3 regions of the Paenibacillus sp. GM2FR genome follow, and region 2 is predicted to be linked to each of the others. Evidence: predicted binding sites of a transcription regulator. Region 2 holds the regulator's gene; each other region holds the start of a gene.
The links. Region 2 encodes Rex, which represses fermentation and respiration genes when NADH is low (regulators of the CRP and FNR family bind a similar motif). Its sites were predicted from a motif close to TTGTGAAATATTTCACAA; they were not measured.
Positions count from the first base shown of each region.

Region 1: a site for Rex is predicted at 2,454-2,471, ahead of nadA (quinolinate synthase NadA). Genes of this name have one in related genera too.
Region 3: a site for Rex is predicted at 1,774-1,791, ahead of PAEVO_RS29155 (TorD/DmsD family molecular chaperone). Genes of this name have one in related genera too.

Region 1 is NZ_MKZM01000015.1:15,895-20,224, reverse strand. It holds gene hpt (hypoxanthine phosphoribosyltransferase) at 1-142, shown strand, start outside; gene ftsH (ATP-dependent zinc metalloprotease FtsH) at 242-2,317, shown strand; gene nadA (quinolinate synthase NadA) at 2,547-3,485, shown strand; gene nadB (L-aspartate oxidase) at 3,524-4,330, shown strand, end outside.
Region 2 is NZ_MKZM01000008.1:784,108-788,437, forward strand. It holds gene dinG (ATP-dependent DNA helicase DinG) at 1-2,017, shown strand, start outside; gene PAEVO_RS03850 (redox-sensing transcriptional repressor Rex) at 2,080-2,745, shown strand; gene PAEVO_RS03855 (amidohydrolase) at 2,720-4,021, shown strand; gene PAEVO_RS03860 (cell wall elongation regulator TseB-like domain-containing protein) at 4,053-4,330, shown strand, end outside.
Region 3 is NZ_MKZM01000011.1:172,798-177,127, reverse strand. It holds gene mobA (molybdenum cofactor guanylyltransferase) at 1-510, shown strand, start outside; gene moaA (GTP 3',8-cyclase MoaA) at 656-1,660, opposite strand; gene PAEVO_RS29155 (TorD/DmsD family molecular chaperone) at 2,002-2,679, shown strand; gene PAEVO_RS29150 (efflux RND transporter permease subunit) at 2,756-4,330, opposite strand, start outside.

The sequences.
Region 1 (4,330 bases), on a different contig from region 2:
CCGTACGGTGGATTTGCAGGCCGATTATACCGGATTCGTGCTGCCGGATGCTTTTGTTGTCGGATACGGACTCGATTATGCCGAGCATTACCGGAACCTCCCCTACATCGGGATTTTGAAGCCGGAAATCTACAGCAGTTAAACCGCGCCAATGGGCTGCTATCACAGTTGAGGGCCCTTTGTTGAGATGGCCAGACAGGCTGTGGTAAAATATCTTATGTGTCTTGAGAGGAGGTAGGGGATGAGTCGGTTCATCCGGAATTCTGGTTTTTATTTGATTCTATTTTTAGTCGTGGTGGGCATAGTACAATTCGTCACTAATGGCGGCGAGCAAGCCGATGCCCCTAGTTATAATCAACTGCGGCAGGAAGTCAAAGCTAACAACATAGAGGAAATGACGGTACAATTTGACGGTTACGCTTATCTGGTGACCGGTAAGTATAGGGAGATTTCCGAAGAGAAAAAATCGGAGAATTTCTCAACCTATATTCCTGCCACGGATGCAGCGATGCAAGAGCTGACTGCAGCCAGTGAGAGCAACAATGTCAAACTGTCCGTGGTGCCAATGGAAGGCCAAAGCATTTGGCTGACATTGCTTTCATCCTTTATTCCGCTCATCATTATGTTTGTTCTGTTCTTCTTCCTGTTTAATCAGGCCCAAGGCGGCGGCGGCAAAGTGATGAACTTTGGTAAGAGCAAAGCCCGCTTATATAATGAAGAGAAGAAACGGATTACATTTGAAGATGTAGCCGGAGCAGATGAAGAGAAGCAGGAACTTGTTGAGGTTGTTGACTTCTTGAAGGATCCGCGCAAGTTCAACACGGTTGGCGCTCGCATTCCGAAGGGCGTTCTGCTTGTCGGCCCTCCGGGAACAGGTAAGACGCTCCTGGCTCGTGCCGTTGCCGGTGAAGCAGGCGTGCCGTTCTTCAGTATTTCCGGTTCCGACTTCGTTGAGATGTTTGTCGGTGTCGGTGCTTCTCGTGTACGTGACTTGTTCGAGAACGCGAAGAAGAATGCACCATGTATCATTTTCATCGATGAAATTGATGCTGTAGGTCGTCAGCGTGGCGCCGGACTTGGCGGCGGTCATGACGAGCGTGAGCAGACACTCAACCAGTTGCTGGTTGAGATGGACGGTTTCGGAGCGAACGAAGGCATTATCATCGTTGCTGCCACCAACCGCCCGGACATTTTGGACCCGGCGCTGCTTCGTCCGGGACGTTTTGACCGTCAGATTACCGTAGATCGCCCGGATGTGAAGGGCCGTGAAGCCGTACTGAAGGTTCATGCACGCAACAAACCATTGACGAAGGATGTTAAACTTGACATCATCGCCAAACGTACAACCGGTTTTACAGGCGCTGATCTGGAGAATCTCCTGAACGAGGCTGCCTTGCTTGCGGCTCGCCGCAACCGTAAAGATATCTCCATGCGAGAAGTGGATGAGGCGATTGACCGTGTTATCGTCGGTACGGAGAAACGCAGCCGCGTGATCAGTGACCGCGAGAAACGCATCGTAGCTTACCATGAAGCAGGCCACACGATTGTGGGTTATTTCCTCGAGCATGCGGATACGGTGCATAAGGTAACGATTATTCCTCGTGGCCGTGCCGGTGGATATGTCATTATGATGCCGAAGGAAGATCGGATGCTCGTGACGAAGCAGGAGTTGCTGGATCGCGTAACCGGTTTGCTTGGCGGGCGTGTTGCTGAGGAGCTGTTCATCGGTGAAATCGGGACCGGCGCTTACAGTGACTTCCAACAAGCGACAGGCATTATCCGCAGCATGGTTGTGGAATACGGTATGAGTGAGAAGCTCGGACCGATGCAGTTCGGTACATCCCAAGGACAAGTGTTCCTGGGACGTGATATCGGACATGAGCAGAACTATAGTGATCAAATCGCTTATGAGATCGATCAGGAAATGCAGCGATTCATTAATGATTGCTATGAGAAATGTAAAGAGATCCTGAATAAGCATGCCAAAGAGGTTCACCTGATTGCGAACACGCTCCTCGAGATGGAAACGCTGGAGCTTGAGCAAATCAAGAATCTCATTGAGACCGGATCAGCTGAAGGCAACGGCAGTGGCGACGGTGAAGGAGAAGGTTCTTCCGAGAATGGTGAACCGATCATCGACAACATTGGCGACGTGAAAGTTCGCATCCAAGGGAAAGAAGACGGCGAGCAGCCGACTTCCACGGAAGAAATTCCGAATAACCCGATGGATTCGAATGATCCAGGGCCAGAGCGCAAAGATTCCGAGCGCAAGGATCCTCCAGGCGGATCGGACAACGGTAATAGCAGCTTAACGTAATATTCGCTGATAAAAGCTCGAATACCGAATAAAATTGAAGAACCGGAGAACGATAATTCGTTTTCCGGTTCTTTTTGTGCTTTCTATCACATTGACAGGGGGCAGAATGAACGTGTACATTAGTTGTTAAATAAGGATGCGCATCCTTTCACAAAGGTGGAAACCATCCTGAAAGTCACATGGTCATCAGCGGCGAACCGCCGGACTATACAAAGGGAGAGGGTCGATCATGGAAGCTTTGGCACTGGAGCGTAAGGCAGAACAGAACCGTGAACTGCGTGAGCGATTAATGCAATTGAAGAAGGAACGTAACGCAATCATTTTGGCACATTATTATCAACGGGATGAAATACAAGAGGTCGCTGATTTCCGGGGGGATTCCTTCCTGCTCGCGCAGAAGGCAGCACAAACGGATGCCGAGGTTATCGTATTTTGCGGTGTGCATTTTATGGGCGAGAGCGCCAAAATCCTGGCTCCGGGCAAGACGGTTCTTATACCGGATGAGCGGGCCGGTTGCCCAATGGCGGATATGGTGAACGTTGACGGACTGCGAAAGTTGAAAGCGCAGCATCCGAATGCAAAAGTGGTCACGTACATCAATTCATCGGCTGAGATCAAAGCCGAAACGGATATCTGCTGTACTTCATCCAATGCCGTGAAAGTGATTCAGTCGGTGGATTCGGATGAAATTATATGGGTACCTGATAAAAACCTGGGACATTATGTTCAGCAGCATACCGACAAGAAGCTCATTATCTGGGAAGGGTACTGTAACACGCATGACATGCTGACGGTGAAGGATGTCGTCGAGATGAAGGCTAAATATCCTCATGCTGAATTTGTGGTGCATCCGGAATGCCGTCCAGAGGTTGTTGCGATGGGGGATTTTGTAGGGAGTACCACCGCCATTCTAGAGTATTGCAAAAATTCATCTGCCAAGGAGTTTATCGTGGGCACGGAGGACGGAACCGGTTATCAGCTTCGATTGGATAGCCCGGATAAATCGTTCCACTTCGCTACGAAATTCCTGGTGTGTCCGAATATGAAAGTGAATAACCTCAAAAAACTGGTTAAAGCGTTGGAAACGATGAAGCCGCAAATTTATGTGCCGCCGATCGTTGCAGAGAAAGCCAGAACTTCATTAGAGCGCATGTTACAAGTTAAGTAGCATGCGCTACTCTTTCGTGAAAAGACAGGTGAGGTATCGTGATACCGCAGTATTTAATTGATTTTGAGCTGAACGATCTTCCGGTTGTCCAGACGGATGTCATCGTGATCGGTTCAGGCATTGCGGGTTTATATACGGCGATCATGGCAAGTGCGACTCAGAATGTACTGCTGATTACGAAAAAATCGCTGCTCGAAAGCAACACGCGTTATGCGCAGGGAGGGATTGCAGCCGTAACAGCTGAGGATGACTCTCCGGCCTACCACCGTCAGGACACCCTCCTGGCAGGGGCGGGTCTATGTTCATCTGCCGCGGTGGATGTGCTTGTAAACGAGGGTCCGGTCGGCGTTCAAGAGCTGATTCGACTCGGTACGATGTTTGATGTGGAGAATGGCGAGCTCGCACTGACCCAAGAAGGCGCCCACAGTCACCGCCGGATCCTTCATGCCAACGGGGATGCTACCGGGTATGAAATTGTGCGTGCCCTTTCCATTCAGGTTGAAATGCTTCACAATATAGAGGTGTGGGACGATCATTTTGTCATTGACCTGATTACCGAGCAGGGAGAGTGTCATGGCGCTTTGGTACAAATGCCGGACGGAAAACGGGTATTCGTACGTGGACGGGCGACGGTTATGTGTGCCGGCGGCGCCGGCCAATTGTACCGGTATACAACCAATCCGGAGGTTGCTACAGCGGATGGCGTTGCCATGGCTTACCGGGCAGGCGCAGAAATTCGGGATATGGAGTTTATTCAGTTCCACCCGACGGCGCTTAGCTATCCGGGTGCGCCCCGATTCCTTATATCAGAGGCGGTTCGCGGTGAAGGTGCTGTTCTTCGGAAT
Region 2 (4,330 bases):
GGCCGGCACGGGAACAGGCAAATCCCTCGGGTATTTGCTGCCGTCGATTTATCAAAGCGTGAAGCAGGAACAGAAGGTTATGGTGAGCACGCATACGATCAACCTTCAAGAACAGCTGCGTGACCGGGATATTCCCCTGCTCACCCAGGTTGTTCCTTTTCCGTTTAAAGCGGCTATTTTCAAGGGAAGAGGCCATTATTTGTGTTTGAGAAAATTTGAACATAAAATAAATAGAAGAGATTTTCATTCACCGAAGGAAGATGTGATCACCGCGGCGCAGATGCTGGTCTGGCTGACCCAGACGGAGAACGGGGATGATGAGGAGCTGAACCTTGGCGGCCGCGGGGGGGATTTCTGGGAGACCATCTCCAGCGATTCGGATTCCTGCCTTGGGCGTGCCTGCCCATGGTTCCGCAAATGCTACTATCACAGAGCCAAGCATGAAGCGGGCATCGCGGATGTTGTCATTACGAACCATTCGAAGCTGTTCACCGACGTAAAAGCGAATCACCAGCTGCTTCCGAGTTATGAGCGTCTCGTCATCGACGAAGCGCATCATCTGGAGGATGTCGCCGGCAAGCACCTTGGCTTGCAGATGAAATATTTTTCGGTTGTCCATACGCTAACCCGTATGTACAAAGACAACCGCAGCGGTCAGCTCCCGGCTCTTCGCCAGCTGCTGCAAGTTTCATCCCATGAGAAGGCTGTCGAGTGGTCTTCCATCATAGATCGGATTTATCCGGATCTGATCACCGTAAAAGAGAATTGGGATCGACTCAGCGATCAATTGTTCGGACTGCTTCCGGAACGCGGAGATGCATCTCCAGGAGACGCCGGTCAATTCTCGCTTCGCTTATCGCCTCTTAAGAAGCCGAAGGATTGGGATTCGCTTGCCGAGCTGGAACATCAAATCCATGTGATACTGGGCGATGTCGTACGCAAGGGTGACAAGCTGATCGCCGAAATGAAGGAAGATCTCGACGATTACAGTGCCGACAGTCTGTTAACAGACCTATCGGGTCTGTTTAAGGACCTGGCCGCACACCGCGAGGACCTGAGGTCCTTCATGGCTCTGAATGATGAAGGCACGGTATACTGGATGGAGGCTAACGGCAATTTCCGCGGGAAATCGCTGCAGCTTTATGCGGTGCCTGTCGATGTAAGCACCCACTTGAAGGAATTGTTTTTTGACAAGAAACAAAGCGTGATCCTGACGTCGGCGACCTTGTCGGTGGACAAATCGTTCCAGTTCATGATCGAGAATTTGGGTCTACAGGAAGCGGCAGATAGCGGCAACCTGAACACGGTTCTGCTGCCGTCCCCGTTTAATTACAGGGAGCAGGCTCTCCTTGTCGTGCCGCGCGATTTTCCGAGCGTGAAGGGCTCGGTCGGGGATGCACTCTTTGTGAATACACTAGTGCAATCATTGGCCGATACGGCAATCGCTACGCATGGACGTATGCTTGTCCTGTTCACCTCGTACCGGATGCTGCGTCAGGTGCATGAGCCCTTGAAGGAGGCGCTGGCATCCAGCGATATTACGGTACTGGGACAAGGGATGGATGGAACCAGCCGTACCAAGTTAATCCGGAGATTCCAGGATAGCAGCGCCTCGGTTCTGCTGGGTACCAGCTCCTTCTGGGAAGGGGTTGACATACCCGGTGAGGCGCTCACTTGCCTTGCGATCGTCCGGCTGCCGTTCCAGCCGCCGAATCACCCTTTGGTTGAAGCCAAGAGCGAATTGCTGCAGCAGCAGAAGAAGAACCCCTTCATGAAGCTTTCGGTTCCGCAAGCCGTCATTCGCTTCAAACAGGGATTTGGCCGACTGGTACGGACAGCGCAAGACAAGGGGATTGTCATCGTCTACGATACCCGGGTCATTGAATCCTATTACGGAAAATATTTCCTATATTCCTTGCCGGGACCAAAGATGGAGCACATGCCGACCGAGGGGATTGTTCCCCGAATTTCGGAATGGCTGCAGGAAGAGGCAGGCGTAGAGAACCAAGCTGAATAAAGTGAAACCATGAACGATCACATTGAAATGTAGTTATTAACCTATTATTAGGGGGAGCATGCATGAAATCGGAAAAAATTTCGGAAGCCGTGGTCCGCAGATTACCTGTATACTTGCGCTATTTGAATGAGCTTCAGAAAAGGGAGGTCTCCACGGTTTCCTCCCAGGAACTGGGACAAAAACTGGACCTCAATCCTGCTCAAATTCGTAAGGACCTAGCGTATTTCGGTGATTTTGGACGGAAAGGGATCGGATATGACGTATCTTATCTGATCGAGAAAATTCGCCAGATTCTAAAGCTGGACCAGAAGATCAATGTCGCATTGATTGGGGCCGGTAATCTTGGACATGCATTATCAAATTACAATGCATTTCTGAAGGACAATATGAAGATTGTGGCGGTTTTCGATTCGTATTCTCCCAAAGTTGGTATGAAAATAAACAATTTGGTTGTACAGCCGATGGAGGAACTGGAGAAGACGGTTCATGAGTACGGCATTCGTATCGGGATTATCACCGTTCCGGATTTTGAAGCGCAAAATGTAGCGAATCAGCTTATCGCCGCAGGCATCGAGGCTATTCTGAATTTTGCGCCGACCATCCTGAAAGCTCCATCCCATATCCGGATTCATACGGCTGATTTTACTACGGATTTGCAAAGTTTGGCCTATTATTTGGATAACGGTAAGGAGGATACAGCACATGACGACAACGAAGTGGATGGTTAAAAACGGAACGTTTGCGGTACTAGAGAAAGGAAGGTCCGTGCTACGCGGATATATGGTTGTGGAGAATGACCGGATAACCTACCTGGGTGAAGAAGAGCCAACCGTCCAAGAGGGAACAGAAATTATCGACGGAACCCATCTGTTTTTCCTGCCTGGATTGGTGAACACGCACGGACATGCGGCGATGTCGCTTCTCCGCGGTTATGGCGACGATCTGGCACTGCAGGTATGGCTTCAGGAAAAAATGTGGCCGATGGAAGCCAAATTCACGGCCGACGATGTGTACTGGGGAACCTCACTCTCCGTGCTTGAGATGATCAAAGGCGGAACCACGACGTTTGTGGATATGTATGATCATATGGATCAGGTTGCAAAGGTTGTGCAGGACTCAGGAATGCGCGGCGTACTGACACGCGGTGTCATCGGATTATGTCCGCCTGAGGTGCAGCAGCAGAAGCTGGATGAGGCGGTTGCATTCGCGAAAGACTGGCATGGCAAGGCGGATGGAAGAATTACGGCGATGATCTCGCCGCATGCACCTTACACATGCCCGCCGGATTTCATCGAGAAATTCGTTCAGGCATCCCATGATCTGAATCTGCCTTTGCATACGCATATGTCCGAAACGGAAACGGAAGTCGCTCAGAATGTAAATGATTACGGACTCCGCCCTGTTGCCCATTTGGAGAAGCTTGGCATGTTTTCCCGTCCAACGCTGCTTGCGCATGCCGTCCATCTGACCGATGAAGAAATCGAAATCCTGGCTAAGCATCAAGTGATGGTGTCGCATAATCCAGGCAGCAATCTGAAGCTTGCCAGCGGCATCGCTCGCGTGCCTGCACTACTGAAAGCCGGGGTCACCGTGTCTTTGGGTACCGATGGACCTGCGAGCAATAATAATCTGGATATGTTTGAAGAGATGCGCCTGGCGGCACTGATCCATAAAGGAGTAAGCGGGGATCCAACCGCGATTCCTGCATCCGAAGCGCTTCGGATGGGTACAGAGTATGGTGCCAAGTCAGCTTTCCTTGCGGATATCGGTACGCTTGCGGTAGGAATGAAGGCAGATATGATCGCACTGAACACGGATCAGGCGCACTTCCTTCCGAAGACGGATTATATTTCTCATGCTATCTACTCCGCCAGTGCGAAGGATGTTGAGCATGTATGGGTTGACGGTAAGCAGGTCGTGAAGAATGGCGCGAGCCTTACTCTCGATGAGGAACGTATCCGGCGGGAAGCGCAGCGTGCCTTTGAGCGTCTTACAACCCTCTAGGAAATAATCAAGGGGAGCGAGGAAGACGGATTTGAAGAAAAAAACGAAGTGGATCTTGCTTAGTGTATCCGGCGTGCTGCTGTTACTGCTTGGTTTACAGCTCTATTATTCATATGTTATGAAAGACACTTGGAATGAAGAAAGAATGGCGATTGCTGCCGCCAAGCAGCATGGCCAATTGGTTTCGTCCGGAAAGACCTATAAATCGGTGTGGGGCGAGGATAATAACTATTGGGTGGTAAGCGGCAAGGATCAGGACAATCAAGATCGTATGGTATGGGTAAAATTTACAGATGACAACGTACCTGT
Region 3 (4,330 bases), on a different contig from region 2:
CTTGGCAAGGTTAGCGGACGGGTAATCCTATCCACCAATGCCCCGGACTCTTATCCATTTCTCGGACTGGAATGCGTTCCCGACCTTTATGTCGGGCAAGGCCCGATGGCGGGACTCCATGCAGCGCTCAAGTCATCCCAAAGCACATGGAACATGGTTGCTGCGTGCGACATGCCCCATATCCATGAGCGTTTCCTTCGGGGACTACTGGATCTGGCGAACAAGCAGCACACAGCCGCCGCGGTCATCCCCGTTGTAGATGGTAGGGTGCATCCGCTGCTGGCGGCTTATCGCAAAGAAACCGCAGAAGGCCTTGAACGCAGGCTGATCAAGGGACAATTGCGCATGGTAGAGTGGGTGCAGGAGCTGGATGCCGTCTTCGTGCACGAGGAGCAATTAGAGGCAATGACGGGCCTTGATCCGCGCAGGATTTTATTTAATATGAACACGCCTGGGGAATACGAGGCAGCAGGCGGCCTGCTGAACTCGGACTTTCCTGAGGAACAATAGTAGAGTTTCTCATAGCAGCATCAAGGTGCAAAGGTTGATGAAACCGGTACTCATCCTAAAAAAATCCCCGCCATCTAAATGCTTGGCGGGGATTTTAATATAGATAAAACGACTGCCTTCGGCTATTATACGCACAGCAGATGGTTTATCCGCCGATCTGTGACATACGCCGGACGGTGGGGGTATGGCTTTGCGTTTTTTTCTCGAGCGCGAGCGCCATTTCATGATTCAGCGGTTTGGCGCCCAGCGCTTTGCGGAACAGGTTCGCCACCGCGGAAGGATCATCGACGACGCGGCGCACGTTAAATTCGTCGGACCAGTACAGGCAAGCTTTGATGTGGCCGTCAGCCGTCAGCCTGAGGCGGTTGCAGGAATCGCAGAAATGATCGCTGACCGGATGGATCAGACCGAAGGTTCCTGTAGCTCCAACCACCTTCATATTTTGTGAGGGCCCATTGCCGGATGGCCCCTGCTCTTCTTGAATGGTCCAACCCGCCTCCTGGCACACTTCGGATACCCGGCTCAGCGGCATATATGAATCTCGCCAGGCATCGGATGCTTGGCCGATCGGCATGTATTCAATAAAGCGGACATGAAGGGGACGATCGAGCGTCAGCGCGATAAAGTCGCGAATCTCGTCTTCGTTGAAGCCCTTCATTAACACCATGTTCAGTTTGATGGGATCCAGGCCGGCTTCATAAGCGGCTTCAATGCCTTCCAGCACTTTGCGCACTTGACCGCCGCGCGTGATGCGGGCGTATCGCTCCTCATGAAGCGAATCCAGGCTGATGTTGATTCGGGTAAGTCCCGCTTCCTTAAGCAGACGAGCTTTGGATGGGAGCATGATCCCGTTGGTGGTGAGGGAAATATCTTGAATTCCATCAATGGAAGCAATCATATGGACCAAGGACTCCAGATCCTTGCGCACCAGCGGCTCGCCGCCGGTAAGGCGTACTTTGGAGACGCCCATAGGGGCAAGGACGCGCATGATCGCTGCGATCTCTTCATAGCTCATAATCTGATCGTGAGGTTGGAATTCCACCCCTTCTTCCGGCATACAATAGACACAACGAAGATTGCATCGATCCGTCACTGAGATACGAATATAATCATGGACCCGACCGAAAGAATCTTTAAGCGGTTCGATCATGGAAATCCCCCTTTATAGCATGCATGGTCACATTGTAGCTATTCCCCGTACGGGAGTCAATGCACCTTTTGGGTCATGCCGGCAGGACAAGCTGCGGCAAAACGGCCATTGTTTTGTGAGAAGAATCACAGAAAACGCTTTCGGGATCCAGTATATTGAAGCTGTGGACAAAAGCTTTCTCCCCTTGAAAGCGAGTAGTGACATTCTAGATTTCCGAAAGTTTCCTGATTTTTCCGAAATTTTCGGAAATCATTTCAAACTGCTTTCATTAGACGTTCATCTAAGATATACTGTCAAGGATATCACATCCAACAAGAAAGGTTACCAATAGGAGGTTCGATATGGCGATATCACCTGTTCAAACTTTGGAGGTGCCTGACGTCTGTCACAGATGGCTTGAAAACCGGGGGACGGTCTACGAGCTGCTGATTGATTTTTTGGGCAATTGGCCCAGCTTGTCTATGATTGCGGAATGGAGCCGCGGAAGTGGAATTAGCAAGGCTGCGGAATGTTCGAAGGCCGGTACGGACCTGATGACATATTTATGTGGACGCTCACCTGAGGAATTGGTTCGGATTTGCGAATATGAAGGGGCGGAATACCGTCGATTGCTTCAGCAGTCCAAACAGCGTCAGGCGGCAGAGTCTCATTATACGAAGGATGGATGCGCTCAGGATTTAGCCGATTGTTATGCATCCGTCGGTGTTGCCTTTAATAAACTGCACGGCGAAGCGGACGATCATATAGCCATTGAACTGGAATTTATGACACTGCTTCATGACCGTATGCTGAACAATACGTATTGTGAACATAGCATGCTGCAATTGATGGAGGTTCAAGAGAAGTTTCTGGAGGAGCATCTGTTGTCATGGGTGCCATCTCTCTGCAAAGATTTGAAGGAATCCACGAAAAGTCCGCTGTATCAGTCGGTATTCAGTCTGCTGGAGGAGTTCCTCGCACAGGATCTGAACATGCTGAAGACGTGGAAGCATTCCAGGGAAGCTGTGCTGGTACATTAGCGAGCAAGACAACATCATCGTCATCAAAAAAAGCCCCGGTCTCCTAGTGTAGGAAGCCGGGGCTTTGGTGTTCTACTTAATCTTCGATTCTTTTCTTGCTGAACTTCATCAGGAACTCGTACACGATAGGTACCACTACGAGCGTGAGCAGCGTCGAACTGATCAGACCGCCGATAACCGTAATGCCGAGACCTTTCGAGATGATGCCTGCGCTGTTCTCCCAGCCGAATACGAGAGGCAGGAGAGCGCCGATGGTTGCGAGTGCCGTCATCAAGATTGGACGAAGACGGGTAGCCCCGGCTTCTAGCAGGGCTTCGCGGGTGCTCATTCCTTCGCGTTCCATATGGATCACGCGGTCGATCAATACAATCGCATTGGTCACGACGATACCGATCAGCATGAGTACGCCCATGAGTGCAGACACGTTCAATGTCTCGCCTGTGACGAGCAAGCCGATAATGGCTCCGATGACAATGAACGGCAGTGAGAACAGGATGGCGAACGGTGCGAGACCGCCACCGAATGTAACCACAAGCACAAAGTATACAATCGCAATGGCTGCCAGCATAGCGAGTCCAAGCTGTCCGAAGGTTTCGTTGATTTGCTCGGTGACGCCTCCGAACTGGACGGATACGCCGTCTGGAAGCTCAAGCTTGTTCACTTCAGTCTCCAGGTTGGTGGAGGCCGAACCAACATCGCTGGACAAGATATCGGCTGTGACGGTCACAACCATTTTCCCGTCGATGCGCATAATGGAATCTGGAGTCGTTCCTTTTTCCACCTTGGCCACATCTTTGATCGGTACTTCGATCCCGAGCGGAGAGGTGACGGTTTCGTTCTCGATTTCCTTAATGCTCTTATAGGTTTTGCTGTCCGTCTCAATGTAAACATTGTAAGTCTTGTCCTCAATTTTGACTTCGGTCAAGACCGGACGTTCCCGTACAGGAGCCAGCTTCATCGCGAGTTGTCCTGCTGTCAGGCCAAGGGAGCTTAGCTTCTCTTGGTCGGCAACCAGCGTATACTGCTCGAACGCATCGGACAAGCTGGTTTCTGCATTATCAAAGGTTGCGGTATCCTTGTTTGCGAGCTCTGCGATTTGATCAGCCACCGGCTTGATCTGCTCCAGAGAATCGCCAAAGACGTTAACCGTTAACTGGCTGCCGCCAAAGCCGCCGGCCGCCATGTCCATATTGGACCAAGTACCATCAGGTACTTCCTTAGCAAGATCCTCGACAAGCGCTTTTTTGACATCTTCGAAGTTTTTCGTGTCCGGGTCATACATAATATAGAACAATCCGGAATTGGCCGATCCCATGCCAAGCGGATTGCTGCCCCCGATGGAGTACTGCATCGTTTGCACGCCAGGCTGATCCAGGATCAATTTCTCTGCTTGTAATGCGCGTTCCTCTACATCCTCCAGCATGACGCCAGGTTCAGGGGAATATGTCACCATGGCATATTTGTCTTCCTGTTCAGGAATGAAGCTAACTCCAAGGTACTTCGTCAGGAACAAGCTTCCTGCCAATAATACGATGGCTGCCAGGAATGTAATGGCTTTGTGATTGAGCGTCCATTTCAGAATGGAACGATATCCGCGGGCCATTGCGCCCGGTTTCTCTGCATGATCATGTTTGTTCTTCAAGCCTTTGCG